One region of the Spinactinospora alkalitolerans genome, then DNA from elsewhere that is predicted to be linked to it. Evidence: riboswitches for the same ligand, from Rfam matches in the RefSeq annotation. Region 1 holds a riboswitch; each other region holds the start of a gene.
What was found. A riboswitch is a leader RNA that binds a small molecule or an ion and turns the genes downstream of it on or off. The one in region 1 is predicted to bind cobalamin.

Region 1 (10,348 bases):
AGCTACTACCTGTGGCTGGAGGCCGCCTACGGCAGGATCACCGGTGAGTGGGAGCCGTTCAACGACGCCTGGGAGTCGATGGAGGAGTTCATCATCCCGGGCACCGAGGACCAGCCCACCAACGGCGCCTACGACCCGTCGGCGCCGGCGACCTACATCCCCGAGCACGACACCCCGCAGGGCTACCCGTCCGCGCTCGACAACGGCGTGTCGGTGGGCGAGGACCCGCTCGCCCAGGAACTGAGCAGCACCTACGGCACCGACGAGGTGTACGGCATGCACTGGCTGCTCGACGTGGACAACACCTACGGGTACGGCTTCTGCGGCGACGGCACCGACGACGCGCCCGCGTTCGTCAACACCTTCCAGCGCGGCTCGCAGGAGTCGGTCTGGGAGACGGTGCCGCACCCGTCATGCGAGACGTTCGACCACGGCGGCGAGAACGGGTTCCTCGACCTGTTCACCGACGACGGCACCTACTCGGAGCAGTGGCGCTACACCAACGCGCCCGACGCCGACGCGCGCGCGGTGCAGGTGGCCTACCTGGCGCACCAGTGGGCCGGCGAGCAGGGCAACGCCGGCGCCGTCTCGGAGTCGGTGGACAAGGCCGCCATGATGGGCGACTACCTGCGCTACGCGATGTACGACAAGTACTTCAAGGAGATCGGCGACTGCGTGGGCGCCACCGAATGCGCTGCGGGCAGCGGCAAGAACAGCGCGCACTACCTGATGTCCTGGTACTACGCCTGGGGCGGCGCGTTGGAGAGCGCCCAGTACCCGTGGGCCTGGCGGATCGGCGGCAGCTCCTCGCACCAGGGCTACCAGAACCCCCTGGCGGCCTACGCGCTGTCGGAGGTCGACGCCCTTGAGCCGGACTCGGCCACGGGCACCGAGGACTGGGCCACCAGCATGGACCGGCAGCTGGAGTTCCTGCAGTGGCTGCAGTCCGCCGAGGGCGGCATCGCCGGCGGCGCCACCAACAGCTGGGCCGGCGACTACTCCGCACCGCCCGCGGGCACCCCGCAGTTCTACGGGATGTACTACGACTGGCAGCCGGTCTGGCACGACCCGCCGTCCAACCGGTGGTTCGGCTTCCAGGTGTGGGGCATCGAGCGCGTCGCGCAGCTCTACCACGAGACGGGCGACGAGCGGGCCGGGGCCATCCTGGACGACTGGGTGCCCTGGGCCATGGCCAACACCGAGGTCGGCACCGGCGGCGACTTCGCCGTCCCGGCCGACATGGAGTGGGAGGGCCGGCCCGACACCTGGGACGGCACCTCCACCGGCAACCCCGATCTGCACGTCGAGGTCGTCTCGCACGGGCAGGACGTGGGCGTGGCCGCAGGCCTGGCCAAGACGCTGCTGTACTACGCGGCCGAGTCCGGCGACGCCGAGGCCCGCGCCATGGGTGAGGACCTGCTGGACGCCCTGCTCGCCAACCAGGACGAGCTGGGCATCGCCACCGAGGAGACCCGCGCCGACTACCGGCGGTTCGCCGACGAGGTCTACATCCCCGAAGGCTGGTCCGGGGAGATGCCCAACGGCGACCCGGTCGAGCCCGGCTCCACCTTCGCCTCCATCCGGTCCTTCTACGAGGACGATCCGGCGTGGCCCGAGGTTCAGGAGTACCTGGACGGCGGGGAGGTCCCGACCTTCACCTACCACCGGTTCTGGGCCCAGGTGGACATCGCCACGGCGTTCGCCGCCCACGACGAGCTGTTCGGTTAACCCCCTTCCCGAGCAGCCCGTCCGGGGCCCGCGGCGGTGGCCGCACCGCCGCCGCGGGCTCCGGCACCGCCCTGGGGTAGTCGATGTAGTCGCGCTCGCCCGCGCCGTAGTGGAAGTCCCCCTCCGGCAGCGACCACGGGACGCCGGCCGCGATGCGCTCCGTCAGGTCGGGGGTGGCGATGTAGGGACGGCCGATGGAGACCAGGTCGGCCCCGCGCTCGCTGATCAGGCGCTCCGCCGACTCCAGGGTCGTCACCTCGTGCTCGCCGGTGTTGCCGACGAGGGCGCCGCTCCAGTGGGGGCGCAGGTCGGCCAGTGCGGGGTAGTCGGCGCCGTCGGTGAGGTGCAGGTAGGCCAGGCCGAGCCGGTCGATCGCGGCGAGCGCGGTCCGGTACACCGGGGCCGGGTCGGCCTCGACCATCTCGTTCTCCGGGTTGCCCGGCGCCAGCCGCAGCCCGACGCGCTCCGCCCCGACGGCGTCGGCCACGGCCTCGGCCAGCTCGATCACGAACCGCGCCCGGTTGACCGCCGTGCCGCCGTAGGCGTCGCCGCGCAGGTTGGTGTTGTCGGCGAGGAACTGGTGCGGCAGGTAGCTGTTGGCCCCGTGGATCTCCACCCCGTCGAATCCGGCGCGCAGGGCGTTGCGCGCCGCGGCGGCGTGGTCGGCGGCGGCCTGCCCGACCTCGGCGGTGCTCATCGCCCTCGGCGCCACGGGGGCGCGCTTGCCTTCCAGCGTGTGCATCGGGGCGGTGAGGGGGACGGCCGAGGGGGCGAGGGGCGTCCCCCCGTCGATGCGGTTGGCCGGGTGCCCGTTGCGGCCGGCGTGCATGATCTGGGCGAAGACCCGCCCTCCCGCGGCGTGCACGGCGTCGGTCACCGTGCGCCACGCGGCCACCTGCTCGTCGGTGGCCAGGCCGGGCTCGGTGAGGTACTGCTGGCCCTGGACGCTCGGCCAGACGCCCTCGGAGACGATCAGTCCGGCGGAGGCCCGCTGCGCGTAGTAGACGGCCATCATCGGGGTCGGGACACCGCGGCGGTCGGCGCGGAACCGGGTCATGGGCGCCATGACGACCCGGCTCGGCAGGTCGAGCGCCGCGAGGGCGTAGGGGGCGAGCAGGGGGCTGGATGCGGTGTCGGCTGCGTTCATGGGATCACCGTAGAATTTGACACCTGTGTCAGGTTCAACTCTTTGTGAGCGAGGTCACGATGCGCATCGGGGAGCTGGCGCGCCGCACCGGGGTCAGTGAGCGGTCGCTGCGCTACTACGAGCAGCAGGGGCTGATCAGTGCGCGGCGCACCGCGGGCGGGCACCGCGAGTACGACGTCACCGCGGTGGCGGCCGTGGACCGCATCCAGTGCCTGTTCTCCGCGGGCCTGTGCAGCTCCAAGATCGCCGAGCTGCTGCCCTGCATGCGCTCGAAGGAGGCCGGAGGACCGGCGCCGGACCTGCTCCACAACCTCGCGGTCGAGCGCGAGCGCATCGACGGCATGATCGACCGGCTGCTGGCCTCGCGCGACATCCTCGACGAGGTGATCGACTCCGCACGCACGCCCTCGGCCGCCCCCGGCGAAGCCGCACGGTCCCGTTGAGGCCCGCAGAAGCCGGGTGGGACCGGGCTCTTCAGCCCCAGGTGACGTGGGCGCGGTCGCGCCAGAACGTGAGGACCGCGGGGTCGCCCGCCACCGCGAGTCCGTCGCCGTCCGCGCGGTTCCACAGCAGCGCGTACAGGTCGGCGGCCGGGCCGGAGACCGTGCATTCGGCCGCGTCCGGGTGCGGCGCGACGTCCACCCCGTGCGGGGCGACGGTGACCGGCCAGTGGTGGCCGGTGTCGGCCGCCCGCACCGCCAGGGTCCGCGCCGGATCGGCGGTGATCCTGCCGTCGCGCCGGGCGAAGAAGCCCGTCAGCAGCTCCTCGATCCCGTCGGCGGCGAGGTCGGCGGGGACCGGTGCCGCGGCCGCGGCACCGGCGGCCGCCTCGGCGTCGAGCCTGTGCACGGTGGTCTCGTGGGCCTGCCGCCTGGCCCAGAACGCCACGGGCGAGGGGGCCGGGAGGAAGCTCCAGCACTCGGTGTCCTGCGGTGCGGCGTCCAGGATCTCCACCAGTCGGCGGTGGCCCTCGGCGAACCAGCCGAGCAGCCCGGCGTCGTCCTCGGGCCAGGACTCCATGAGTTCCCGGGTCCGCTGCCCGCCCGGCGGCCGCGCGCACGGGGCGCCGACGATCTCCGTCGCCCAGCGGTGCACGCCGCCCGTGTGCCGCAGGAGGTCGCGGACCCGCCACCCCGGGCAGGTCGGCACCTCGGCGTCGAGCCCGGCCCGTTCGGCGGCCTCGGCCATGCGCTCGCCCTCGGCGTCCAGGAACCGGATGTGGTCGTGTCGCTGCACCCTCACCCCTCGTCGTCGACCCGTGCGGGCACGGGGCCGCGCCGTGCGCCGCGGCCCCGGCATCACATCACACGGCCGCGGCGCCGCGGAAGGCGGCCTCGGCCGATCCGTATGAGAGCCTGCTGTCCGGGCGGACCGCCCGCGTGCGAGGAACCATCGCGTCCCTGGAGGAAGCCGGTATGCGCAAGCGCACCGTCATGGCCGACGTCGCGGCCGGGATCCTGCTGTCCGACGCCGTCCCCCACCTGATCATGGGCGCCACGGGCAAGCGCATGCTGACGCCGGGCCGACCGGACTCCTCCCCGACGCGCAACCTGGCCTGGGCCGGGATCGACTTCGCCGGGAGCGCGCTGCTGGTCGGGGTGACCGGTTGGGGACCGCGGACGCAGGAGGAGGCGGAGCGGCGCATGGCCTCGCTGATGACCGGCATGCCGGCCAAGGACGCGGTCGGGCTCGCCTACGAGCTGACGCTGGGCAAGGGCCGCTCGGTCCGGCCGGGCGCGCGGCGGCGGTGAGGGTCAGGCCGGGACCGCGGCCCCGGCCGCCCGCTCGGCGGCGCGGCAGGTGTCGGTGATCGTCGCGGCGACCGCGCGCGGGCTGTCCGCCATGGGAACGTGGCCGCAGCCCAGCAGGGTGACCTGGCGGGCGTGCGGGATGCGGGTGAGCGCGCGGCGCCCTGCCCGCACGGGCAGGACCCGGTCGAGGTCGCCCCAGCCGATGGTCACGGGGCACGGGACGGGGCCAGCGGTGAAGGCGTAGCCGACCACGTGCGGGGTGAGCCGCACGAACGGGGACCCCGCCGAGAGCACGGTGGCGTCGAACTTGAGCTCCCGGTTGCCCGCGTCGCCCGGGGCGCCGCGCAGCATCCGCCGGGCGACGGCCCGCGCCGGCGGGCTGTCCGCCGCGGCCAGCCGGACCCGCTCCGGCACCCGCGCCGCCAGCCCCAGGCCGAGCGTCAGCAGCCGGGTTCCGGCGGTCTCGCGCGCGGTGGTGAACCCGATCGGGGACAGCGCGGTCACCGAGGCCGCGACACCGCGCGCGCCCAGTTCCAGGGCGATGGCGCCGCCGAGCGAGTTGCCCGCGACGTGCGGCCGCCGCAGCCCGAGCGCGTCGCACACCCCGGCCACCGCGTCCACGAGCGCGGGGATGTCGTAGCGGGCGTCGCCGCCCGGAGCCGGAGACCCGCCGAACCCGGGCAGGTCCAGGGCGATGACGTCGTGCCGCCGCGCCAGCTCCGCCATGGTCGGATACCACGCCTGGCTGCGGTGCCCGAGACCGTGCAGCAGCACCAGCGGACTGCCCGCGCCCCGGCGGTCGTACACGATGGTGGACGGGTCCATGAACACCAGGTGTACCCCATATGTCCGACCACCGTCGCGGTCTTCCCCCGAAATCCACCGTGATCCCGATCGCCCACCCCGGAGCCGCGAGCGGTTCCGGGGTTTTCCCCACCCCGCTGGGTATTCTCGTCATAAGGTCTGTCTCCGACGATTCCGCCATACGCCGATTGGAGGCAGGCCGGTCATGTCGATCCGGGTGAAGGAGCCGACGATGTCCGTTGAGCCGCTGCCCGACTGGTTCTTCCCTCCGCCCGGCGGCTGGACGGCGGACGACCTCGACTCGCTTCCGCCGGAAGCCCCCCGGCACCTTGAACTGATCGACGGAGCGCTCATCGTGATGGCACCCCAGCGGTCCTTCCACTCGCGGGTGATGCTGCGGTTGGGAGGTGCTTTGGACGCCGCCGCTCCTGAAGGCATAGGCGTCGAGATCGAGAGGACCGTCAAACTCGGCCATCGCCAGCGGCCAGAGCCCGGCATCATCGCTTTTCGCGAAAGCGGGCCGGACGACGACCGCACGTTCCACCTGCCGGAGGACGTGCTGCTCGTCGTCGAGACCGTCTCGGAGGAGTCCGAGGAGCGCGACCGGGAGACCAGGCCCCTGAAGTACGCCAAGGCCGGGATCCGGCACTTCCGGCGGATCGAGGAGGAGAAGGAGTCACCGGTCGTCCACGTCTACGAACTCGACGACGTGACCGGGCGGTACGTGCCCACCGCCATAGAGCGCGAGCGGCTGCGGCTGGCGGTCCCCTTCCTATCGACGTCGATCTGACCAGGCTGTTCCCCTGATCCTCGCCCGCCGAGCGCGCCGGTCAGCGGATTCTCCTGGCGAAGTGTTCGTAGTCGATGACCAGGCCGTCGCCGTCGACGGTCAGGTCGAAGGCGCCGAAACCGGGGGCGCGGTACTCGTAGCGCTCCAGGCCGCCCGACTGGGTCAGCCGGGTGTAGCGCTGCTTCATCCGGTGCACCTTGAGGCTGGGGACGTCGATCCAGGCGACCCCGATGTCACGGAACTCCCCCGGGGCCAGGCCGAGGCGGCGGATCGGCAGGGTGTTGGTCAGCGGCGTGGCCGCCACGTCGACGTCGACGCAGCCGTCCAGCGCGGGGTCGCGCCTGCCGTCGACCCGCCACTGCCCTCCGCCGCAGGTCAGCTCGATCGAGCGCGCCCCTTCCTCCGTCAGCACCTCGGCGCGGACCTCCCTGGTCGCCCACGCCAGATCGGTGCACACCGTGAACCGGCAGGAGAACCGCTCCCGCCGGTCCACCACGACCTCGCTGGCCTCCAGCCGGAAGCCGCCGGGTTCGGCGGCCAGCGTCCCCAGGCACAGCCCTTCGGGAACGTCGAGCCGGGTCCATGCGGCGGGGCGCTCGTTCGTGGCGGTCATGCCGACCGTTCTACCGTCACGGCGCGTCCCGCGCCATAACCGGGACGTCACAGCCTCCAATGGGAGAAAAGGGACCGCGGACTCCCCGCGCCCGCGGCCCCTTCACCGGAACCGGCGTCAGACCCCCGCGCCGACCTCGCGCTCCATCACGTCGAAGTCGTCGCCCATCCGCTCGGTGGCCCGTCCGAGCGGGTTGAGGATGAAGATCGCGGCCAGCGAGACGACGACCGCGGGCACCATCGCGTACAGGCCGGTGCCCAGGACCCGCTCGTCGAGGATGTCCCAGATGATGGCGGTGGCGCCGCCGCCGATCATGCCGCCGAGCGCGCCGATCCAGTTCATCTTCTTCCAGTACAGCGAGAGCACGATGACCGGACCGAAGCCCGCGCCGAACCCGGCCCAGGCGTAGCCGACCAGGCCGAGGACGTTCTCGTCGCTGTACAGGGCGAGCAGGCCCGCGGCGACCGCGACGCCGATGACGGCGAGCCTGCTGACCAGCACCAGCCTGCGCGCCGGGGCCTCGCGGTCCATGAACGCGCGGTAGCCGTCCTCGGTCAGCGCCGCGGCGGCGACGAGGAGCTGGGAGTCGGCGGTGCTCATGACGGCGGCGAGCACGGCGGCCAGCAGCAGGCCGGCCACGAGCGGGTGCGTGAGCGCCTGGATCAGGGAGAGGAAGACGCTCTCGGGGTTGTCGATCGGGGTGTCGAAGTAGGCGATGCCGGAGAAGCCGACGAGGACGGCCAGGAACATGGCCGTGACGGCCCAGCCGACGCTCACGACGCGGGCCTTGGGGATGTCGGCGATGGACCGGATCCCCATGAAGCGCGCCAGGATGTGCGGCTGCCCCAGGTATCCGATGCCCCAGGCCAGGCCGGAGACGATGACGACGGCGCCGAGGGCGTCGGTGGTCTGCCAGCTCCCGTCGGCGAGCGAGGCGCCGCCGAACGCCGACAGCAGGTTCTCGTTGCGGTCGCCGACCGTGTCCAGGGCCGTGCCGAACCCGCCGATGGTGACGACCGCGACGACCGGCACGATCAGCAGCGCGATCCACATCATCGCGGCCTGGATCACGTCGGTCAGGCTGACCGCGAGGAACCCGCCCAGGAAGGTGTAGAGGACGATGATCGACGCGCCGACGATGACGGCGATGGCGGGCGGCCACCCGAAGACCTGGTCGAACAGCACGCCCATCGACAGCAGGCCGGAGGCGACGTAGAACAGGTAGAACACCAGGATCAGGATCGCGGAGATGCCCCGCAGCAGCCCGCTGTGGTCGCCGAACCGGTTCTCCAGGTAGGAGGAGAGCGTCAGGGAGTTGGACTCCCCGCCGTTGCGGAGGTCGCTGACCCGCTCGGTGTAGACGCGCAGCCGGGGGGCGACGATGCGCCAGCTCGCGTAGAAGCCGATGCCCAGGCCGACCGCGATCCAGGCCTCGCCCAGGCCGGAGAGGTAGATCGCGCCGGGCAGGCCCAGCAGCAGCCATCCGCTGAAGTCGCTGGCGTTGGCGCTCAGGCCGGCCACCCAACTGTTGAGCTGCCGGCCGCCCAACACGAAGTCGGACAGCGAGGTCGTTCTCTTGTACACCAGCAGACCGACCGCCACCATCACCACGAAGTAAACGGCGAAGGTGACGACCGATCCGATCATGGAGCTGCTCACGCGGCTTCCCCATCTCTCACGAATCGACGGCGCAGGACTACACGGATCATGACTGCGCGGTCCGGCACGGGCAATGACCGATATCGAGCTGCTGACCGATTCGAGACATCATCGATTCATTCGTGGTCCAGGGTTGTCGAGATGGCCAGCGCCCCCGCGTGCGCGTTGTCGTATCGGCCATGGATCTCTCCCCTTTTCAGAGCCCGTATTCGCCGGTCATCAGGGGTGTGCGCACGGTCGGCGCCGGGCGGGCCCCGGCCGTTCCCCGGCGGTCGCCATGTCCGCGCGGGTCCCCGGCGGCTAGCATTGTGGGCGCGACGGAAACCAGGAAGCCGGTGCGAATCCGGCACGGTCCCGCCACTGTGACCGAGGAGCCGACCCCGCGCAGGGCCACGGCGCGAAAGCGCTGGAAGGCCGGGGGAGGCGATGATCCGGGAGTCAGGAGACTGGGCCGTCGCCGCTTCGTCCACGAGGGCGCGGACCCCGGGGGAAGCGGCCGCGGGCCCGATCGCCGCTGCCGGTCCTCCCCGCCGCGCCCGGATCCCGGGAGAGGACCCAGACGTGCCCACCACCCCCGTTCCCGACCGACCGCACCGCCTCCTGCTGCCCGCCGCGCTCGCCACCGCGGTGGCGCTGACCGGCTGCGGCGCCCCCGCGCAGACCGCGACCGGCTCCGGCCCGCCCGCCGAGGGCTACCCGGTGACCATCGGCAACTGCGGCTCCGAGACCCGCGTCGACGCGCCGCCGGAGCGCGTGGTCACCTTGAACCAGCACGTCACAGAGGTGATGCTGGCGCTCGGCCTGGAGGATCGGATGGTGGGCACGGCCTACCTGGACGACGAGGTCCCGCCCGAGTACGCCGACGCCTACGCCTCGGTCCCGGTGCTCGCCGACGCCTACCCCTCGTTCGAGGTCCTGCTGGAGGCCGAACCCGACTTCGTCTACGGCGGATTCACCAGCGCGTTCGACGACACCGAGGGCCGCGGCAGGCCGGCGCTGGCCGATGCGGGCATCGCCACCTACCTCAACATCGAGCAGTGCGCCGACGAGGTGACGACGGAGACCGTCGAGACCGAGCTGCGCAACGTCGCCCGGATCTTCGGCGTGGAGGAGCGCGCCGAGGAGCTGATCGAGGAGATGAACGCCGACCTGGCCGAGGTCGGCGCGCGGCTCGAAGGCGTCGAACCGGTGGACGTGCTGGTCGTGGACAGCATCGACACCACCGTCTTCACCTCCGGCGGCAGCGGCATCGGCTCCGATCTGATCGAGCGGGCCGGCGGGCGCAACGTGTTCGGCGACGTCGACGACACCTTCGCCGACGTCTCCATCGAGCAGGCCGCCGCGCGTTCCCCCGAGGTCATCCTGTTCTACGACTACGGCGCCACCTCCGTCGAGGAGAAGCGCCGGGCGGTCCTCGCCGACCCCGTGCTGGCCGGCGCGCCGGCGGTCGAGGAGGAGCGCTTCGCGGTGCTGCCGCTGACATCGGCCCTGGTCGGCGTCAGGACCGGTGACGCGGTGACCGACATCGCCGAGCAGCTCCACCCGGACGCGTTCTGAGCGGGCGCGGCGTGCGCGCGCGGACCGCCGCGGCCCCGGCCCGGCCGCGCGGCGGCGGCCGGGCCGCGTTCACGCGCAACGGCCGGCTGCGCGCGGCGGTCGTGCTGCCGCTGCTGGGCGCGGCCCTGCTGGTGATGATGACATTCGGGGTCATGGCCGGGTCGGTGGACATCACCTTCGCCGACACCTGGCGGATCCTGATCCACCGGACGCTGCCCGGCCTGGCCGAGCCCACCTGGCCGCGGGTGCACGAGACGATCGTGCTGACGTCGCGGCTGCCGCGGGTGCTGCTGGCCGCG
Region 2 (10,348 bases), 4.5 Mb from region 1:
GCCGGCGTTGCGGCGGATGACGGCCCCCGACCCGTCGAGGCGCACCAGCGCCTCGTACTGCGAGTAGACGTTCTCGTAGTCCACCTCCTCGGAGGTGCCGGAGCAGAACAGACCCGCCTGCGCGTACGGCGGGCCGCTCTGGACCGTGATGTCGACGCTGACGGAGGCCTGCTCGGGGGTGCCCCCGGTGAAGGGCGCGTAGCTCTGCCAGGAGGGGTCGTCCTGTGTGGCCCGCAGCGCGAACTGCTGGTCGACGTGGCCGGAGGAGGAGTCGTCCTCGAACTCCTTGTCGTACTCGTCCCCCCAGGCGGTCTCGGCGCTGGTGAAGTCCTCGCCGTAGACCAGGGTGCCCTCGGGGAAGGACGGATCGCCGAATACCTGCACCGCGACCAGCGCGGCCGCGGCGACCAGGGCCACGGCGCCCGCGGCGATGCCGACCGTCCTCAGCCTGACCCTGCCCCGGCCCCCGCCGGCCGGGCCGGACGCCGAGGCGCCGGGAGGCGGCGCCCCGGGGCCGGGAGGGCCGCCGTAGGGACTCTGCGGGCCGGAGGGCGGTCCGAGCGGGGGCTGCTGGGGGCCGGAGCCGAACGAGGGCTGTCCGGGCTGCCCGTGGCCGTAGGGCCCCTGCTGCACCGGCGGCGGGCCGAAGCCGGACTGCTGCGGCCCGGAGGGCGGACCAGGCGGACCATAGGGGGGCTGCTGGGGGCCCGAGGGCTGCGGCGGGTGGGAGGCGACGCCGGTCGGCGGCGAGGGCTGGTCGTAGGGCCGGGTGGCGGGGGAGGCGGCGGTCCCGGGACCGTCCGGCGGCATGGCGGCCGTCGCCTGCTGCGACAGGTTCTCCGTCGCGATGCCGTCCTCTCCGCCGTTCGGCGGGGTCGCGGCGGGGTCGTCGGAGGCCGCCGCCGCGGCGGCGGCCGCTCCCGCGGCACCGGCGGCGGCGATCCCGGTCGGCCGCGTGGTGGAGGGCGGGGTCCAGGAGCGCACCACCGTCTGGTCGATCACCGCCCTGCTGGGATCCTCCTGGCCGATCAGCCGGTTCAGCAGCTGCTGGGCGGTGGGGCGGTTGGCCGGATCCTTGTCCAGCGCCTGCGTGACCAGTTCCCGCAGCGTGGGGTCGAGGCCCTCCATGTTGGGCGCCATGGAGACGATCTGGTGCAGCACCGCCGGCACGGTCGGCGCGTCGAACGGGGCCTTGCCGGTTCCGGCGAAGACGACCAGGCAGCCCCAGGAGAAGATGTCGGAGGCCGCGGTGATGTCGCGGCCCTCGATGAGCTCGGGCGCGAGGTAGGCCGGCGTGCCCATGAGCTGGCTGGAGCGGGTCACGGCGCTGTCGTCGTCCATGGCGCGCGCGATGCCGAAGTCGATCACCTTCGGGCCCACGGAGGACAGCAGCACGTTGGCCGGCTTGAGGTCGCGGTGGATGACCCCGGCGCCGTGGATCGCGGTCAGCGCCGCCGCGACGCCCATGGCCAGGCTGTCCAGGGTGCCGCCGTACATGGTGCCGTCGGCCGCGATGGCCTCGGCCAGGTTGGGCCCTGCGACGTACTCGGAGACGATGAAGAGGGGGTCGCCTTCGAGCCGGGCGTCGATGACCGCGGCGGTGGAGAAGCGGGCCACGCTGCGGGCTGACTCCACCTCACGGGCGAACCGGCGGCGGAAGGCCTCGTCGTCGCTGAGGTCGGGATGGATGAGTTTCACCGCGACCGAGCGGTCGGCCTCGTCCTTGGCGAGGTAGACCGTGCCCATGCCGCCCCGGCCGAGACGGCCGACGATGCGGTACCCGCCCAGTTCGTGCGGATCACCCGTACGGAGGGGTTTGGCGCGCTCGTGCCCGTTTGACGTCACAGTGGTGAATTCCTTTGTGGATCGCGTGATTCGCGCCTCATAGCGTATCGAGCCCCGGACGCGGTCCCAGCGGCCCGGACCGCGTAAGGGGGCGGGGGCGCGGCGCCGATCGGAATCTCGTTCGTGTGCAGACGAGTCAACCACGCGCACGCGCCGCACCGCGAACCGCCGGCGGCCGTCCGGACCCGGTGCCGCGCGGTCGGAATCCGGTCGGAATCCGGCCACGGCGGCGGCTCACACGCTTCCGGGCGGTGACGATCTTCGATAGGGTTGGAACAGATGTTCGAATAGAGGTCTGCTCTTCCCCGCAGACGAAAGCCGGTCCGCGCGCCCTCGGTGGCGCGTGTCTCATGAGGGGAGCTGGTGGGGCGGATGTACGGCACGCCGATCACGGTGTGGGAGCAGGACGGCAGACCGGTCCGCTTCATGTGGGAGGGGCGGATCTACGTGGTGCGGCGCATTCTGGACCACTGGGTCACCGTGCGCTCGGACTTCTCGCCCGAGGCCGGGAGCGGCCGGCCCCGGCGCCGCTTCTGGCGCGTGCAGGTCGGCCCCGAACCCGGCGCCGACGTCTACGAGCTCCGCTACGACTCGGTGGGAGAGCAGTGGCTGCTCTCCCGGACGCACAGGTGAGCGGCGCGGGGGTCAACCCCCGCGGCGGGCGATCGCGGTGAGGAGGCGCTCCTCGGCGTCCGCGCCCGCGGCGACGCGCGGCAGCCGCCACAGGAAGACCGCGCCCAGCACCCACCATCCGCCGACGATGAGCCACTCGTAGGGCCAGGCCAGCGCGGCCGGCATGCCCGGCAGGTAGAGCACGGCCAGGCCCAGGCTCAGCACCAGGGCGAGCACGCCCACGGCGGTGCCGGCCGGGACCCGGAAGGGGCGCGCCATCCCCGGCTCGCGGCGGCGCAGCGCCAGGAACGACGTCGCCACCATGATGTAGGCGATGACGATGTTGATGCCTCCCGCGTTGACCAGCCACGTCAGCATCTGGTCGCCGAACAGCGGGGCGAGCACCGACAGCCCGCCGATGAACAGCAGGGCGTTGGCCGGCGTCTTGTACTTCGGGTGCAGTCGGCCGAACCAGCGCGGCACCATGCCCGACACCGCCATCGCGTACAGCAGCCGGCTGGCCCCGATGAGGAAGGCGTTCCAGCTCGTGAGGATGCCCGTGATGCCGCCGAGGATGAGGACGGTGCCCATGGTCCGGCTGTCCCACAGCGCGGCCATGCCGTCGGCGGAGGCGAGCTGGGCGTCCAGCAGCCCCTCGCGCGACAGGGCCGAGCCGACCGTCAGCATGATCAGGATGTACCACGCGCTGGCGCAGACGACCGAGAGGATCAGCAGCTTGCCGACCTGCCGGTAGGGCAGCCTGATCTCCTCGGCCGACTGGGGGATCACGTCGAAGCCGACGAACAGGAACGGCGTCGCCACCAGCACCGCGATGAGCCCGGTCGCGCCGCCGGAGAACAGCGGGCGCATGTTCTCGGTCGAGCCGCCGACGAACGCGCCGAGCAGCAGCGTCGCCCCGACCGCCAGCAGGAACAGCACGGCGATGACCTGGAAGACGCTGGCCGGGCGGATGCCGACGTAGTTCAGCGCGGTGATGACGATCGCGGCCACGATGCCGACCGCGGCCCACGAGGCGTAGACGTCGTAGCCTGCGACCGACCACAGCCGGCCGGCCTGCATGTCGGGGAAGAGGTAGAGGACGGTCTCGGGCAGCGCCACGGCCTCGAAGGCCACGACGCTGAGGTAGCCCAGCACGATGCCCCAGGAGGCGACGAAACCGCCGTGCGCGCCGAGGCCGCGCAGGGCGTAGTTGTGCTCGCCGCCCGCCCGCGGCATGGCCGACACCAGTTCGGCGTAGGTGAGACCGACGAGGGCGACGATCGTGCCGCCGATGACGAAGGCCAGCGCGGCGCCGAGGCTTCCGGCGCTGTCGAGGAACTCACCGGTGAGCACGACCCAGCCGAAACCGATCATCGCACCGAAGGCGAGGGCGAGGACGTCGCCCCGGCCCAGGACCCGGATGAACCCTTCGCTTCGCGTGTTCATGGGCGTCCCTCCTGTCACCGTACGTGTGGCCAGCGTTGCCCCTGGGGCGCCGAAATGGAATACCCCCGCGCCCTATATCGCGGCGTGTCGGGCCCACCCGGCCTCCGCGGAACTCAGCGATCCAGCGGCGGGCGGTGCAGGCCGAAGCCGGTGGCCTGCTCGAAGGCGTGCCCGACCTCCAGGACGCGGCGCTCGGCCAGGTGCGGGCCGACGATCTGCAGGCCCACCGGCAGCCCCGCCGGGGTGAATCCGGCCGGGACCGACAGCGCGGGGCTGCCGGTGACCGAGATGCAGTAGGCCGAGCGCATCCAGTCCAGGTAGGTCTCCTGCACCTCGCCGTCGATGTCGGTGGGGAACTCCTGCGACGCGTCGAACGGCGCGACCTGGCTGACCGGCAGCAGCAGCACGTCGTAGCGCTCGAAGAACTCCCGCACGCGGTGGAAGAGCGCGGTGTGCAGCCGCTCGGCGCGGGCGAGGTCGGCCCCGCTGAGCTTGCGCCCCTCCTCGATGTTCCAGACGACGCTGGCCTTGAGCCGGCCCGGGTCGGCGTCGAGCAGCGGGCCGAAGTTGCTCTCGAACAGCCACGCGCGCAGCGTCCGGAACACCTCGTCGGCCCCGCTGAGGTCCGGGGCGGCCTCCTCCACCCGGCAGCCCAGTCCCTCGAACGTCCTCAGTTGCGGGGCGAGCGCGTCGAGCACGGTCCGTTCGCAGGTGAAGGCGCCGCCGAGGTCCGGGGTCCAGGCCACGCGCAGCCCGCTCAGGTCGCGTTCCAGCGGTTCGGCGAAGCCGGCGCCCGGCTCGGCCACCGCGATCGGGCTGCGCGGGTCGGGACCGGCCAGCACCGACAGCAGCAGGGCGGCGTCGGCGGTGTCGCGCGCCAGCGGGCCCTGCACCGACAGCGTGGACCAGCCCAGCGGGGCCGGATGGGTGGGCACTCGCCCGGGGGTGGGGCGCAGGCCTACGACGTTGTTGAAGGAGGCGGGGTTGCGCAGGGAGCCGCCCATGTCGGAGCCGTCGGCGAGCGGGTGCATCCCCGCGGCGAGCGCGGCGGCGGCCCCGCCGCTGCTGCCGCCGGCCGACTTGGCGGTGTCGTAGGGGTTGCGGGTGGTCCCGAAGATCGGGTTGAAGGTGTGCGATCCGGCCGCGAACTCCGGCACGTTGGTCTTGCCGATCGTGATGGCCCCCGCGGCGCGCATCCGCTCCACGATCAGCTCGTCGCGTTCGGGCACGTGGTCGGCGAAGACCGGCGAGCCGAACGTGGTGCGCACGCCCGCGGTCTCGTGGGTGTCCTTGTGCGCGATCGGCAGGCCGTGCAGCGGGCCGACCCCGGCGCCGGAGGCCAGGCGCTCGTCGGCGGCGGCGGCCTCGGCCATCGCCCGCTCCGCGCACACCGTCACCACCGCGTTGACCGCGGGGTTGACCGCCGCGATCCGGTCCAGGTGCGCCCCGACCACCTCGCGGGCCGACACCTCCCGGGCGCGCAGCATCCGCGCCAGCTCCCGGGCCGAGCGGTAGGTGATCTCCTCGTGCATGGGCGCTCCTGCAGGTGCGATCGGGCGGTCCGCATTCCATGACAGCCGGACCGGCTCGACCCGGACCAGGGGGTATCTTGCCGATTCCCGCGGCCCGGTTGGGCAACTCTCGTCCATCTCCATGGTTCCAGGGCAAGGTACCGACCGAAGGGAGGTACGGACAGGAGGCCGTCCTCGCTCACAGGTATCGGCGAGTCCACCCGGGCGGGCGGCCCGTCCCGACCGGTGTGTCATGCTGGGACGCGGTGCCCATGGCAGGAACCCGGTGCGAATCCGGGACGGTCCCGCCACTGTGACCAGGGAGTGAACCCGCGATCAGCGCCACTGCCGGCGACGCCGGTGGGAAGGCCGCGGAGGAGCGGCGATCTGGGAGCCAGGAGACTGCCCGGCACCGCGACCCAACCGTACGGGCGTGGAGACCCGGAAGGAAAGGACCCCCGTGAGCGCTGTCCGCTACCCCTTCAGTGCGGTCGTCGGGATGGCCGACCTCAAGCTCGCGCTGCTGCTCAACGCCGTCTCGCCCGCCGTCGGCGGCGTGCTGGTGCGCGGCGAGAAGGGCACCGCGAAGTCGACCGTCGTGCGCGCGCTGGCTGCGCTGCTGCCCGACCTGGCCGCCGTCACCGGATGCCGGTTCGCCTGCGACCCCGCGGCTCCCGATCCCGAGTGCCCGGACGGCCCGCATCCGGCGGAGGCGGACGGAACGGCCGCGGCGCGGACCCGCCCGGCCCGGCTCGTGGAGCTGCCGGTGGGCGCGAGCGAGGACCGGCTCGTCGGCTCCCTCGACATCGAGCGGGCCCTCACCGAAGGCGTGAAGGCGTTCGAACCGGGCCTGCTCGCCGCGGCGCACCGGGGCGTGCTCTACGTCGACGAGGTCAACCTGCTGCACGACCACCTCGTGGACTTGCTGCTCGACGCCGCGGCCATGGGCACCTCCCACGTCGAGCGCGAGGGTGTCTCGGTGCGGCACGCCGCCCGCTTCCTGCTGGTCGGGACGATGAACCCGGAGGAGGGCGAGCTGCGCCCGCAGCTGCTCGACCGGTTCGGCCTGACCGTCGAGGTCGCGGCGACCCGCGACCCCGCCGAGCGCGCCGAGGTGGTGCGCCGGCGCCTGGCCTTCGAAGCCGACCCCGAGGCGTTCGCCGCCGCCCGCGCCGAGGAGGAGGCCGAGCTCGCCCGGCACATCCGCCGGGCGCGCGAGCGGCTGCCCGGCGTCGTGCTCACCGACACCGCCCTGCGCCAGGTCACCGCCGTGTGCGCCGCCTTCGAGGTGGACGGGTTGCGCGCCGACCTGGTGACCGCCCGCGCCGCCATGGCGCTCGCGGCGTGGCGCGACCACGCCGAGGTCACCGCCGACGACGTGCGCGACGCCGCCCGCCTCGCGCTGCCGCACCGGCGCCGCCGCGACCCCTTCGACGCTCCTGACCTCGACGAGGACCGACTGCGGGAGGCGCTGGACCAGGCGGGTGATGCGGACCCAAAAGGCCCTGAGGACGACCCGGACGGCCCTGACGACGGCGGCCCCGGGTCGGGGGAGTCTCCCGGTGACGGCGGCGCGCCGTCCGGCGACGCGCCCGGCGAGCGGCCGCCCGGGTCCGGTGCCGCGCAGGAGGCGGCGGGCGACGCGGCGGACGAGCGGACCGAGGACGGGTCCGGCCCCGCGCCGCAGGACGCCGCGGCCGACCCCGGCGAGACCTACCGGCCCCGGCTGCTCAGCGTGTCCGGCATCGGTGCGGGCACGCCCGGGCGCCGCTCCAGGGCCGAGACCCCGTTCGGGCGCACCTCGGGGGCGCGGACGCCCGGAGAGCGCGCCGCGGCGCTGCACCTGCCGGCGACCCTGCGCGCCGCGGCCCCGCACCAGCGCGCCCGCGGCCGCAGCGGCCCCGGGCTGGTGCTCAGGTCCGGCGACCTGCGCGAGGCCGTCCGCGAGGGGCGCGAGGGCAACCTGGTGCTGTTCTGCGTGGACGCGAGCGGCTCCATGGCGGCCCGGACGCGCATGCGCGCGGTCAAGGGCGCGGTCCTGAGCCTGCTGCTCGACGCCTACCAGCGCCGCGACAAGGTCGGGCTGGTCGTCTTCCGGGGACGCGGCGCCGAGGTGGCGCTGCCGCCCACGTCATCGGTCGAGGCGGGGGCGCGGCGGCTGCGCGAGCTGCGCACCGGCGGGCGCACCCCGCTCGCCGCGGGGCTGCTGCGCTCGGCCGACGTGCTGCGGGTGGAACGGATGCGCGACCCGCGCCGCCGCCCGCTGCTCGTCGTCGTCACCGACGGCAGGGCCACCCACGGCGGCCTCGACGACGCGCTGCGCGCCGGCGCCCGGATCCGCGCCCAGGGCGTGCAGAGCGTGGTCGTGGACTGCGAATCGGGCCCGGTGCGCCTGGGCCTGGCCGGCCGGCTGGCCGCGGAGACGGGTGGCGCGCGGGTCGGCCTGGAGGAACTGGGCGCCGACGCGCTGACCGGCCTGGTGCGGCACACCCGCCGCGCGGCCTGACCGGACGAACGAGGAGACGAACGACCATGCCGCAGGGCAAACCCAGCCACGTCCCCGATGACGGGCTCACCACCCGCCAGCGCCGCGCCCGGCCGCTGCTGATCGTGCACACCGGCGTCGGCAAGGGCAAGTCCACCGCCGCGTTCGGCCTGGCCACGCGCGCCTGGGCGCAGGGCTGGGAGATCGGGGTGTTCCAGTTCGTGAAGTCGGCGAAGTGGCGGATCGGCGAGGAGAAGGCGCTGCGCGTGCTCGGCGAGTCCGGTGAGGGCGGCGCCGTCACCTGGAACAAGATGGGGGAGGGCTGGTCCTGGATCCAGCGCCCCGGCACCGAGGCCGACCATGCGGCCGACGCGGCCGAGGGCTGGGCCCAGATCAAGCGCGACCTGGCCGTCGAAAGGTACCGGCTCTACGTGCTGGACGAGTTCACCTACCCGATGAAGTGGGGCTGGGTCGACGTCGAGGACGTGGTGCGGACCCTGCGCGACCGCCCGGGCACCCAGCACGTCATCATCACCGGCCGCGACGCCGACCCGCGCCTTCTGGACGCGGCCGACCTGGTCACCGACATGACGAAGGTCAAGCACCCGATGGACGCCGGCCAGAAGGGCCAGCGCGGCATCGAGTGGTGAGGGGGCGGGGCGTGCGAGCCTTGGTCCCCGGGAACGAACCCCGGCACCAGGGGGTTTTTAAGGCCCGCCCCAGGAGGGATGGCGTGCGGGTGGGTCCCTTCCACCTTGACCCCAGGGGGCCTTGTAGGCCCGCCGCAGGAGGGATGGCGCGCGGGTGGGCGATCCCTGTGGGGGCCTTCGGCCACGCGAGAGGATCGCCCGGTCACCGCGGATCCCACCTTGGGGCGAAGTCAAAGGTTTCCGGTGGCCGGGGTGGTGCGTACCGTTGCCCGGTCACCGCGGGTCCCTCCTATGGTCGGGGTTCAAGACCCCCAGTGGGCTCATGACGAAAGGAACCGTCGTGTCGCAGGTGCCTCGGGTCGTCGTGGCGGCTCCGGCGTCGGGGAGCGGGAAGACGACCGTCGCGACGGGGCTCATGGCCGCCCTCGCGGCGCGCGGGCTGCGGGTCTCCGGGCACAAGGCGGGGCCCGACTACATCGACCCCGGCTACCACGCGCTGGCCACCGGGCGGCCGCCGCGCAACCTGGACCCGGTCCTGTGCGGCGAGGAGCGCGTCGCGCCGCTGTTCCGGCACGGGGCGGCCGGCGCCGACATCGCGGTGGTCGAAGGCGTCATGGGGCTGTTCGACGGGGCGCCGCAGCCGCGGCACTTCCGCGGCCCCGGCGACTTCGCCTCCACCGCGCACGTCGCCGACCTGCTCGCGGCGCCGATCATCCTGGTCGTGGACGCCGCCCGCACCAGCCGGTCCGTCGCGGCGCTGGTGCACGGCTTCTGCACCTATGAACCCCGGGTGCGCGTCGGCGGCGTCGTCCTCAACCGCGTCGGCTCCGACCGGCACGAGGAGCTGCTGCGCGACGCCCTGGACGGCACCGGCGTGCCGGTGCTGGGCGCGATCCGGCGCAGTGACGCCGTCGCCGTACCCTCGCGGCACCTCGGGCTGGTGCCCGCTGCCGAGCGCCGCTCCGCCGCGCACGCGGCCGTAGCGTCCCTCGGCGCACTGGTCGCCGACTCCTGCGACCTCGACGCCATCGTGGCGCTGGCCCGCGACGCGGCGCCGCTGTCCGCGCCGCCGTGGGACCCGGCCGCCGAACAGGCCGAGGACGCCGGGCCGGTGCGCGGCCCCGTCGCCGTCGCGGGCGGCCAGGCCTTCACCTTCTCCTACACCGAGCACGCCGAACTGCTGCGTGCGGGCGGGGCCGAGGTCGTCACCGTGGATCCCCTGCGCGACGAGCGGCTGCCCGCGGGAACCGCCGGGCTCGTCATCGGCGGCGGGTTCCCCGAGGTGCACGCCGCCGAGCTTTCGGCCAACGAGCCGCTGCGCCGGGCGGTCGCCGACCTGGCCGCGCGCGGCGCCCCGATCGCGGCCGAGTGCGCCGGACTGCTCTACCTCGCCCGCAGCCTCGACGGCGCCCCCATGTGCGGCGTCGTGCCGGCCGAGGCGCACATGAGCGAGCGCCTCGCGCTGGGCTACCGCGCGGCGGTGGCGGTGCGCGACTCGGTGCTCGCCCCGGCGGGGACCCGGGTGAACGGCCACGAGTTCCACCGCACCGCCGTCGCGCCCGCGCACGGCGCCGACCCCGCGTGGCAGTGGGAGGCGAGCGGCCCCGAGGGGTTCGCCGGCGCGGCGCTGAACGCCTCCTACCTCCACCTGCACTGGGCGGGGGCCCCGCACGTCGCGTCCCGCTTCCTCGCGGTCGCGCGGACCCGCGCCGGAAGGGAGGCCTGATGGCCGAGAACGTCCTGCCCATGGTGGTCCTGGAGACCGACCGGCTGACCCTGCGCGCCTTCACCGAGGCCGA
Region 3 (10,348 bases), 4.5 Mb from region 1:
GGCCATCTGCACACCTCGTTCACGGGGGGTTGGCGGCAGATTACGTACGGGAAACACATTCGCGAAAGAGTTTCACGTTCTCCGTCGGCCCGACCGCGCCCCCGCGCCCGAGAGCACCTCTCGGCCCCTCGCGTGCGACGCCCCCTATTACCAGCGGTAACCCCTCAACCACCCCGCCGGATCCACACCGATCCCCACCCGTCAACCCCCTGACCGGTTCCGGCCCCGTCCGCGCCGGGCGGGGCGCTACTCGCCGTCCTCCAGGGCGCCTTCGAGGTGGAGGTAGGTTTGACGCAGCCGGTCCAGGGTCTGCTGGTCGGGGGACTCCCAGAGGTCGCGGTCGGCGGCCTCCAGGAGGCGCTCGGTCATGCCGCGCAGGGCCCAGGGATTGGAGCGCTCCAGGAACTCGCGGTTCTCCGGATCGAAGACGTAGGTCTCGGCGAGCTTCTCGTACATCCAGTCGTCGACCACGCCGGCCGTGGCGTCGTAGCCGAACAGGTAGTCGACCGTGGCGGCCAGCTCGAAGGCGCCCTTGTAGCCGTGCCGGCGCATCGCCGCGATCCAGCGCGGGTTGACCACCCGCGCACGGAAGACCCTGCGGGTCTCCTCGCCCAGGGTGCGGGTCTTGACCTGGTCGGGCGTCGCGGAGTCGCCGACGTAGGCCGCGGGGTCGGCGCCGGTGAGCCTGCGGACCATCGCGACCATGCCGCCGTGGTACTGGAAGTAGTCGTCGGAGTCGACGATGTCGTGCTCGCGGGTGTCCTGGTTCTTCGCGGCCACCGAGATCCGCCGGAACGACGCCTCCATGTCCGTGCGCGCCTCCCGGCCCTCCAGCCCGCGGCCGTAGGCGTAGCCGCCCCACACCGCGTAGACCTCGGCCAGATCGGTGTCGTCGCGCCAGTTGCGGGCGTCGATCAGCGGAAGCAGCCCGGCGCCGTAGGCACCGGGTTTGGAGCCGAAGATCCGGGTGGTGGCGCGCCGCCAGTCGCCGTGCTCGGCGTGGTCGGCCAGCGCGTGGGCGCGCGGGTAGTTGCTCTCGGCCGGCTCGTCCAGCTCGCTGACCGCGGTGATCGCGTCGTCGATCAGGCCGATGACGTGCGGGAAGGCGTCCCGGAAGAAACCGGATATGCGCAGCGTGACGTCGATGCGCGGACGGCCCAGTTCCGCGAGCGGGACGACCTCGAAGCCGGTGACCCGGCGCGAGGCGTCGTCCCAGGTCGGCCGTACCCCCAGCAGCGCGAGCACCTCGGCGACGTCGTCGCCCTGGGTGCGCATGGCCGCGGTGCCCCACACCGTCAGGCCCACCGACTCCGGGTGGCGGCCGGTGTCGTCGAGGTGCCGCCGGACCAGCGAGTCGGCGAGCGCCTGGCCGACGTCCCAGGAGTTGCGCGAGGGGATCGCCTTGGGGTCGACCGAGTAGAAGTTGCGGCCGGTGGGCAGCACGTTGACCAGCCCGCGGGTGGGCGAGCCCGAGGGGCCGGCCGGCACGTGGCCGCCGTCGAGCGCGTGCAGCACCGCCTCGATCTCCCCGCTGGTCGCGGCCAGCCGCGGCACGACCTCCTCCGCGGCGAAGACGAGCACGCGCACGGCGTCCGCGGCCGCGTCCCCGTTCGGGAGGTCCCGCCCCAGCACCTCGCGCACCACCGCCTCGGCCTTGTCCGCGACCCAGCCGAGCTCGTCCATGCCCTCGACCAGGCGGCGGGCCAGCGCGTCGATCAGGTCGACCGCGTCGGAGGCGGTGCGCGCCGGGCCGGTGGCGAGCGCGATCAGCGCATCGGGGACGGCGACGGCCACACCGGGCTCGGCCAGCAGCGCCCGCTCCTCCAGTCCGAACCCGGCGGCCAGCGCGGCGCGCAGACCGGGCAGCGCGCCGGCCCGGCCGGCCCACACCTGCGCGGCCCGCAGCACCGCCATGACCAGGTTGACCCTGGCCTCCCCTTCGGGCGCCGCGCCGAGCACGTGCAGGCCGTCGCGGATCTGCACGTCCTTGATCTCGCAGAGGTAGCCGTCGACGTGCATGACGAAGTCGTCGAAGTCCTCGTCGCCGGGCATCTCCTCGGTGTGCAGGTCGTGGTGCAGCTCCGCGGCCTTGATCAGCGTCCAGATCTGCGCCCGCAGCGTGGGGGCCTTGTCCGGATCGAGGTCGCTGACCTGCGCGTACTCGTCGAGCAACTGCTCCAGTTTGGCGATGTCGCCGTAGGTGTCGGCGCGCGCCATGGGCGGCACCAGGTGGTCGACGACGGTGGCGTGGGCGCGCCGCTTGGCCTGGGTGCCCTCGCCGGGATCGTTGACGATGAACGGGTAGATCAGCGGCAGGCCGCCCAGCACGGCGTCGGGGGCGTCCTCGGCGGCCAGGCCCAGCCCCTTGCCCGGCAGCCACTCCAGCGTGCCGTGCTTGCCGAGGTGGATGACCGCGTCGGCCCCCATCCCCCCGTCCCCGGTGGCCGTCTCCAGCCAGCGGTAGGCGGCGAGGTAGTGGTGCGAAGGGGGCAGGTCGGGGTCGTGGTAGATCGCGATCGGGTTCTCGCCGAAGCCCCGCGGCGGCTGGATCATCAGCACGACGTTGCCGAAGCGCAGGGAGGCCAGCACGATCTCGGGGTCGCCGGAGGAGTCGTCGACGTAGAGCCCGCCCGGCGGCTCGCCCCAGTGCTCCCTGATGCCGTCGCGCAGCTCGGTCGGCAGCGCCTCGAACCAGCGGAGGTAGTCCGCCAGCGGGACCCGCGCCGAGGCCCGCGCGAGCTGCTCCTCGGTCAGCCACTCGACGTCGTGGCCGCCCGCGCCGATCAGCGCGTGGATCAGCGGGTCGCCGTCGTCGGCGCGGCGGTCCTCCTCCGGTCCCGGCACCCGCCACAGCGCGTCGTCGGGGCCGAGGTCGTAGCCGCGCGCCGCCAGCTCGCGGAGCAGCCGCACCGCCGAGGCCGGGGTGTCCAGGCCGACGGCGTTGCCGACGCGGGAGTGCTTGGTCGGGTAGGAGGACAGCACCACGGCCAGGCGGCGCTCGGCCGGCGGCACCGATCGCAGCCGGGCGTGGCGCACCGCGATGCCGGCCACCCGCGCGCTGCGCTCGGGGTCGGCGACGTAGACCGGGATGCCGCTGGCCGGGTCGGTCTCCTTGAACGAGAACGGCACGGTGATCAGCCGGCCGTCGAACTCGGGGATGGCCACCTGCATCCCGGCGTCCATCGGCGTCAGCGCGGCGTCGGAGGCCCGCCACTTCTCCCTGCCGGAGGTCAGCACCAGCCCCTGCAGGATCGGCATGTCCAGGGCTGCGAGCGCGCCGGCGTCCCAGGCGTCCTCGTCGCCGCCGCCGGCGTCGGCCGCCACCGCTCCGCGCTCCTGGTCGCGCTCGCCTCCGCCCTCGCTCCGCGGACGGCTCTCACCGAGTTCCCGCCACGCCTTCCGAGGACCGCCGCCCACTCCGCTCGCTCCTCGGCTCGCCGCTCCGCCCGCCGCCAGCACGGTCGTGATGATCGCATCGGCCCGGTCGAGCAGGGCGAACAGGTCCGGGGACGTCTCGCGCGACAGGCCCCGCAGCGAACCGGAGAACACCGGCAGCGCGTTGGCGCCCGCGGCCTCGACCGCATCGCACAGGGTGTCGATGAACGCGGTGTTGCCGGAGAGCTCGTGCGCGCGGTAGAAGACGACCGCCACCGTCGGGCGGTCCGTCCGCTGCGCGCGCTCACCGTGTACGCCGTGGTCGGGCATCTTCTCCGGCGCCTCGAACCCCTCGCCGGTGAGCAGCACGGTGTCGGAGAGGAACCGGGCGAGCTGGCGGAGGTTGCCGACCCCGCCCTCGCACAGGTAGGCGTGGGCGTCGGTGGCCACCCCCGAAGGGACGGTCGACAGCGCGACCAGCTCGGCGTCGGGTGCGGCCTCGCCGCCCAGCGCCACCAGCGGCACCCCGCTGCCGCGCAGCGCGTCGAGCCCGCGCGGCCACGCCTCGCGCCCGCCCAGCAGGCGCACCACCGCGACGTCGACCCCCTCCAGCAGGGCCGGGACCTCATCGGGATCGGTGCGCGCCGGGTTCGCGGTGCGGTAGCCGGCTTCGGCGGCGCTGGCGGCGAGCAATTCGGTGTCGGCCGTGGACAGCAGCAGGATCGTAGCCACGCGTGGTCCTTCTTCCGGTCGGGAACCGTCTTTTCGCGGTTCGTCGGGGCGGATCCGGCGGATCCGTCCCGGTCTCTCCCAGGTGCGCGACGGCGCGGAGTCTCCTGGCTCAGGCTTCTCGGCCGGCCCCGGCCTTCCCACCGGCGTGCGGCAGTGGCGTCGTGCGGGGCGGCTCCCCCTTCACAGTTGCGAAGACAGCCACGGATTCCCACCGTGTTCCTCAGCGCCGTCGCCCTCATCTTCGCAGAAGGGCGGGAGACAACAGGCCCACGCATCGGGCATTGTAGGACCGAACAGTCAAGGAGCCCCCCATGTCCGACAACGTTCACCCCACCACCGACACCCCGGCCGCAGACGCCGACCGCATCGAGGAGACGGCCCGCGCGATCGCGGCCAGGCTGGAGCGCAACGGCACCACCGCCTACCACTACGGCGGCGAGGACGACCGCGACGCCACCCGCGAGGCAGCCGAGCGCGCCGGGCGCATCCTCGACCGGCCCGTGTGCACCAGCATCGGCGAGGACCGCGTGTTCATCTGGCTGAAAGACTGGAGCCCCAGCCCGCCGGAGGAGGAACTGGGCAACGTCCGCCAGCGCGACCCCGCCGAGCGCGCGTTCCCGCCCCCCGGGGAACAGGGGTCCTGAAGGCGCGACCGAGCCGCTACCGGTCGCCGCCGGATCGGTCCCAAACGGTGCCGCGGGCCCTGCGGGTTTGGAAGAATCCTCGGCATGAGCCATTACCCCGACCCCCAGCAGGGCTCCGGCGACCCGTACTACGGACAGCCCGGCGGCACTCCGCACCCTCAGGACCCCTACGCGCAGGGCGGAGTCCCCTCGGGCGGCTACCCCTCAGGGCAGATGGTGCCCTACGACCAGGGCGCGCAGACCGGCGGCTGGCAGACCCCCGGGTACCAGCAGTCCGTTCCCTCCGGAGGGCAGCCGGTCGCCGCCCTGGGCGACATCACGGTGACCCAGACCGAGGTCATCACCCCGGGAGGCGCCTTCCCGCTGCGGGGCAGCACATGGAGCATCAACGACATGTCCCACGTGCAGGAGAAGATGGCCACGTGGGCGCTGGTCGTCGCCCTCATCGGCTTCTTCTTCATCTGCGTCTTCAGCCTGTTCTTCCTGCTGGTGAAGGAGAAGACGGTCAGCGGAAGCATCCAGGTCTCCGTGCGCAACGGCCAGGCCTTCCACACCACCCAGGTCGGGGTGTACGGCCAGGGCCAGATCAATCAGGTGCACCAGCAGTTCAACTACATCCGCTCCCTGGCCGCCGCCGCCTGACCCCTCCGCCGCACCGGGCCCGCCGGTCCTCCGGCGGGTGTTCCATCGCACACCGGCGTGTCTCCTCCGCCACACGTTTGGTAACAGAAAAGTCACCCTTTTTCCAAGGAGCGAGTACTCCACGACCAGCCGGTTAAAACCGGCCTCATGGCTGAAACCCCTGCTCCCCTACCCTCCCCCCGTGCCAGGGAGGCGGCCGCGTCGTGACCCTCTTGGAGTACATCGCGAGCCGTTCCGACAAGCTCGCCTTCCAGACGATCCAGCACGCGAGCATGATCGCCCAGTGCGTGCTCATCGCCGCCGCGGTCGGCGTCGTCATCGGGATCCTCGTCCACCGGAACGAGCGGGCGACGGCGATGGCCACCGGGACCACCAGCGTGATCTTCACGATCCCCTCGATCGCCATGCTCGGCCTGCTCATCGCCCCTCTGGGCCTGGGCGTCGCGCCGAGCGTCACGGCCATCACGCTGTACGCCCTGCTGCCCATCCTGCGCAACACCGTCGTGGGCCTCAACGGCGTCGACAGCACGCTGGTCGACGCCGCCCGCGGCATCGGCATGAGCAGGCTGCGGGTGCTCCTGCGCGTCCAACTGCCGCTGGCCTGGCCGGTGATCCTCACCGGCCTGCGCATCGCCACCCAGTTGGCCATGGGCATCGGCGCGATCGCCGCCTTCGTCTCGGGCCCCGGCCTGGGCGACCAGATCTTCTCCGGCCTGGCCCGGATCGGCGCGGCCAACGCGCTCAACGCCACGTTGGTGGGGACCCTGGGCATCGTGCTCCTGGCCCTGCTGTTCGACGCCGTCTTCGTCCTGATCGGCAAACTGACCACTTCTCGAGGAATCCGGATCCATGCCTGAGACCACTTCCGCCCCCCAGTCCCTGGCCCAGCTCGCCGCCGACGGCGAGAACGGCGGCGGCGTTCCGATCGAACTGATCGAGGTGTCCAAGCGCTACGGTTCCACCTCCGATGCGGCCGTGGACGACCTCACCATGACCATCCCCGCCGGCCAGATCGTGGTCCTGCTGGGCCCGTCGGGCTGCGGCAAGACCACCACGATGCGGATGATCAACCGGCTGATCGAGCCGACCTCGGGCCGCATCACGATCGGCGAGATGGACGCCCGCGCCCAGAAGCCCGATGAGCTGCGCCGCCACATCGGCTACGTGATCCAGCAGGCGGGCCTGTTCCCGCACATGACGGTGGCGAGCAACATCGCGCAGGTCCCGCAGATGCTCGGCTGGGACGGGCAGCGCATCACCAGGCGCGTGGACGAGCTACTGGAGCTGGTCGGCCTGGCCCCCTCGGAGTTCCGCGGCCGCTACCCGCGCCAGCTCTCCGGCGGCCAGCAGCAGCGCGTGGGCGTGGCCCGCGCGCTGGCCGCCGACCCGCCGGTGCTGCTGATGGACGAGCCCTTCGGCGCGCTCGACCCGATCACCCGCGAGAGCCTGCAGGACGAGCTGCTGCGGCTGCAGGAGGAGCTGTCCAAGACCATCGTCTTCGTCACCCACGACGTCGACGAGGCGCTGAAGCTCGGCGACCGCATCGCGATCCTGGACACCGGCTCCAAGATCGTGCAGTACGCGACGCCCGAGGAGATCCTGGCCAACCCGGCCAGCGACTACGTCGAGCAGTTCGTCGGCGGCGAGTCCTCCATGAAGCTGCTGAAGCTGACCCGGGTCCGCGACGTCGCGCTGGAGAACGCCGTGCGCACCGCCGCCGACGAGGACGTCGCCGAGGTGCGCCGCCGCATGGAGGAGGCCGAGTGCGACTGGGCGGTCGTGCTGGACGACCAGGAGCGCCCGCTGCGCTGGGAGAGCCGGGCCGACCTGGAGGACGCCTCCGGCCCCATCGGCGACCTGCCGAGCGGCGAGGAGGACCGGATCGACACCGTCATCTCCGGCCGCTCCACGCTGCAGGAGGCCGTCGAGGCGCTGATCAACGCCGACCAGGAGGTCGTCCCCGTCGTCGGCAGGCGCCGCCGCTACGTCGGCGCGGTGACGCTGTCGACGGTGCAGCAGGCGATCTCCGAGGTCAAGGAACGCGAACGGCGGCTCCGCCGCGAACGGCTCGCCGCAGGGGAGTCCGCCGTGTCGGTCACGGCGGCCCCGGCCGCTTCGGGGGCGACCGCCGAGGGCGGTGACCGCTCGTGAGCACCACCATGACCGAGACCGCGGGCTCCGAGGACCGCGCCGGCCGGGCGACGACGCCGGTGGGCGGCAGTTGGCGGGTGTTCATCACCCCGGCCGTCGTCGTGCTGCTCGCCGCGGCGGCGATGGCCTACCCGCAGTTCGCCGACCTGGACAGCACCGAGGCGCGTTCGCTCAGCCTCGGCTACATCGGCGTCAAGACCTGGGAGCACGTCCTGCTCACCCTGGCCTCGACGGTCCTGGTGCTGGCCATCGCGATCCCGCTGGGCATCCTGGTGAGCCGCCGCTGGATGCGCTGGTCCACGCCCGTGGTGCTGGCCATCGCCAACATCGGCCAGTCGGCCCCGCCCGTGGGCGTCATCGTCCTGCTGGCCGCCCTGGTCGGCATCGGCTTCTGGCCCGCGGTCGTCGGGCTGGTCATCTACAGCGTGCTGCCGGCGCTGCGCAACACCATGGTCGGCCTGCAGCAGGTGGACCCCTCACTGATCGACGCGGCGCGCGGCATCGGGATGCCGGCGCGGCGGGTGCTCGGCAGGGTCGAGCTGCCGCTGGCGATCCCGGTGATCCTCGCCGGCATCCGCACCACCCTGGTGCTGAACGTGGGCGTGGCGGGCCTGGCCGCCTTCATCGGCGCCGGCGGGCTGGGCGACCTCGTGGTGGCCGGCGTCAACACCAGCCGGGTCCTCACGCTGTTCATCGGGTCGGTCCTGATCGCCCTGCTGGCCCTGCTCGTCGACTGGATCGCGGGGCTGGTCACCAAGGCCCTGCAACCGAAGGGACTGTAATGCGTCGCCACATGCGTCTGACCGCCGCCGGTGTGGGGCTGGCGGCGCTGGCCGCCGGCTGCGGGCTGCAATCGGCCGCCGGGTACATCCCCCCGGTGGAACCCGGCTCGATCGAGCACCACCCGGAGCTGGAGGGCGAAGAGGTCCGGGTGACCTCCAAGGAGCTCACCGAGCAGCTCATCCTCGGCAAGATCGCCGTGCTGGCGCTGGACGCGGCCGGCTTCGAGGTGGTCGACCAGACCAACATCCAGGGCAGCGACAACGCCCGCCGGTCGATGCTGGCCGGTGAGAACGACCTGATGTGGGAGTACACCGGGACGGCCTGGCTGATCTACGAGGGCCAGGAGGAGGTGATCTCGGACCCGCGCGCGCAGTTCGAGGCGATCCGCGACCTGGACCTGCAGGAGAACGACATGGTCTGGCTCGACCCGCCGGCCCCGATGAACAACACCTACGCCATCGTGGTCACCCCCGAGACCGCCGAGGAGTACGACCTCGAGGGCATCTCCGACATCGAGAACATCCCGGAGAACGAGCGGTCGCTGTGCATGGACACCGAGTTCTTCAACCGCGACGACGGCCTGGCGTCGCTGCGCAGGGACTACGAGCTGTCCGAGGAGGAGTTCCCCTCCAGCTCCGACGTGATGTCCTCCGGCGTGGTGTACCCGGCCGTCAGCAACGGCACGTGCACGCTCGGCTCGGCCTACTCCACCGACGGCCGGATCAAGGCGCTCGGCCTGGAGCTGCTGGAGGACGACAAGGAGGCGTTCCCGATCTACAATCCGGCGATCACCGTGAAGCAGGACTTCGCCGAGAGGTACCCGCAACTGCGGGAGATCTTCGCGCCGATCGCCGAGGAGCTCGACAACGAGACGATCACCGAGCTCAACGCCCAGGCCGACCAGGAGGGGCAGGACCCCGTCTACGTGGCCAGGGACTGGATGGTCTCGGAGGGCTTCATCGAGGAGGGCGACAGCCTGGTCTAGAAGACGGGCGCCGGCGGGACCACCGGCAGGCCGCGCGGCGCCCCCGACTCCAGGAGCCGCCAGAGCGCCCCGGTGTCGGTGTTCGCCTCGACCAGGTCGCCCAGGGCGTCCAGGCGCGCGGTGCGCTCGGCGGCGAAGTCGGTGCCGGGGGCGCAGGCGAAGTCGCGGCCGGCGTGCGCGGCGACGTCGGCGAGGAAGGCGCGGCGGAACGCGTCGTTCTCCAGCGCGCCGTGCCAGGTCGTCCCCCACACCGCTCCCGAGCGGCAGCCGTCGAGGAAGGGCTCGGTGCCCGGCCGGGCGAAGTCGACCTCGATGGCGCCGTGGTGGATCTCATAGGCCCGCACCTCCTGGCCGTAGGCGGTGCCGCGCGGCCGGCCCAGGGTCTTGCCGGGCGCGAAGACGACCCGCGCGGGCAGCAGGCCCAGCCCGTCGACCTCGCCGGCGCCCGACTCCACGTCGTCGCGGATCCGCCCGGCCAGCATCTGGTAGCCGCCGCAGATCCCCAGCACCGGCAGGCCGCGCGCCGCGCGGGCGGCGACGGCGTCGGCCAGTCCCCGCTCCCGCATCCAGGCCAGGTCGGCGACCGTGGCGCGGCTGCCGGGCAGGATCACCAGGTCGGCGTCTGCCAGCTCGTGCGGCGCGGTCACGAAGCGCACGTCCACGCCGGGCTCGACGGTCAGCGCGTCGATGTCGGTGAAGTTGCTGATGCGCGGCACCCGCACGACGGCGACGCGCAGCGTCTGCGCGCCCAGCGGCGCGCGCATCGGCCCGCGGTCCACGCTCAGCGCCAGCGAGTCCTCGACGTCCAGCCACAGCCCGTCGAGCCAGGGCAGCACGCCGTGCACCGGGCGGCCGGTCAGCCGGCGCAGCATGTCCAGTCCGGGCTCCAGGAGCTCGGGGGCGCCGCGGAACTTGTTGATCACGAACCCCGCGATCAGCGCCTGGTCGGCCGGCTCCAGCAGCGCGAGCGTGCCGTGCAGCGCGGCGAAGACGCCGCCGCGGTCGATGTCGCCGACCACCAGCACGGGCAGGTCGG

Region 2: linked by a shared signal. The riboswitch ahead of HDA32_RS06865 (VWA domain-containing protein) and the one ahead of HDA32_RS26930 (ABC transporter substrate-binding protein) in region 1 are both predicted to bind cobalamin.
Region 3: linked by a shared signal. The riboswitch ahead of cobN (cobaltochelatase subunit CobN) and the one ahead of HDA32_RS26930 (ABC transporter substrate-binding protein) in region 1 are both predicted to bind cobalamin.

Annotation. Positions count from the first base shown of each region.
Region 1 covers NZ_JACCCC010000001.1:6,015,970-6,026,317, forward strand. The annotation lists gene HDA32_RS26885 (glycoside hydrolase family 48 protein) at 1-1,728, shown strand, start outside; gene HDA32_RS26890 (alkene reductase) at 1,655-2,875, opposite strand; gene HDA32_RS26895 (MerR family transcriptional regulator) at 2,920-3,318, shown strand; gene HDA32_RS26900 (maleylpyruvate isomerase family mycothiol-dependent enzyme) at 3,350-4,111, opposite strand; gene HDA32_RS26905 (hypothetical protein) at 4,291-4,626, shown strand; gene HDA32_RS26910 (alpha/beta fold hydrolase) at 4,630-5,451, opposite strand; gene HDA32_RS26915 (Uma2 family endonuclease) at 5,663-6,220, shown strand; gene HDA32_RS26920 (putative glycolipid-binding domain-containing protein) at 6,261-6,833, opposite strand; gene putP (sodium/proline symporter PutP) at 6,951-8,480, opposite strand; cobalamin riboswitch at 8,774-8,961, shown strand; gene HDA32_RS26930 (ABC transporter substrate-binding protein) at 9,054-10,049, shown strand; gene HDA32_RS26935 (FecCD family ABC transporter permease) at 10,061-10,348, shown strand, end outside.
Region 2 covers NZ_JACCCC010000001.1:1,532,662-1,543,009, forward strand. The annotation lists gene HDA32_RS06845 (serine/threonine-protein kinase) at 1-1,845, opposite strand, end outside; gene HDA32_RS06850 (DUF6504 family protein) at 2,218-2,478, shown strand; gene HDA32_RS06855 (APC family permease) at 2,491-3,903, opposite strand; gene HDA32_RS06860 (amidase) at 4,017-5,435, opposite strand; cobalamin riboswitch at 5,655-5,839, shown strand; gene HDA32_RS06865 (VWA domain-containing protein) at 5,914-7,920, shown strand; gene cobO (cob(I)yrinic acid a,c-diamide adenosyltransferase) at 7,947-8,549, shown strand; gene HDA32_RS06875 (cobyrinic acid a,c-diamide synthase CobB) at 8,890-10,275, shown strand; gene HDA32_RS06880 (GNAT family N-acetyltransferase) at 10,275-10,348, shown strand, end outside.
Region 3 covers NZ_JACCCC010000001.1:1,516,091-1,526,438, reverse strand. The annotation lists gene cobN (cobaltochelatase subunit CobN) at 247-4,107, opposite strand; cobalamin riboswitch at 4,205-4,329, opposite strand; gene HDA32_RS06815 (hypothetical protein) at 4,419-4,751, shown strand; gene HDA32_RS06810 (hypothetical protein) at 4,836-5,393, shown strand; gene HDA32_RS06805 (ABC transporter permease) at 5,597-6,250, shown strand; gene HDA32_RS06800 (ABC transporter ATP-binding protein) at 6,243-7,544, shown strand; gene HDA32_RS06795 (ABC transporter permease) at 7,541-8,326, shown strand; gene HDA32_RS06790 (glycine betaine ABC transporter substrate-binding protein) at 8,338-9,312, shown strand; gene HDA32_RS06785 (cobyric acid synthase) at 9,309-10,348, opposite strand, start outside.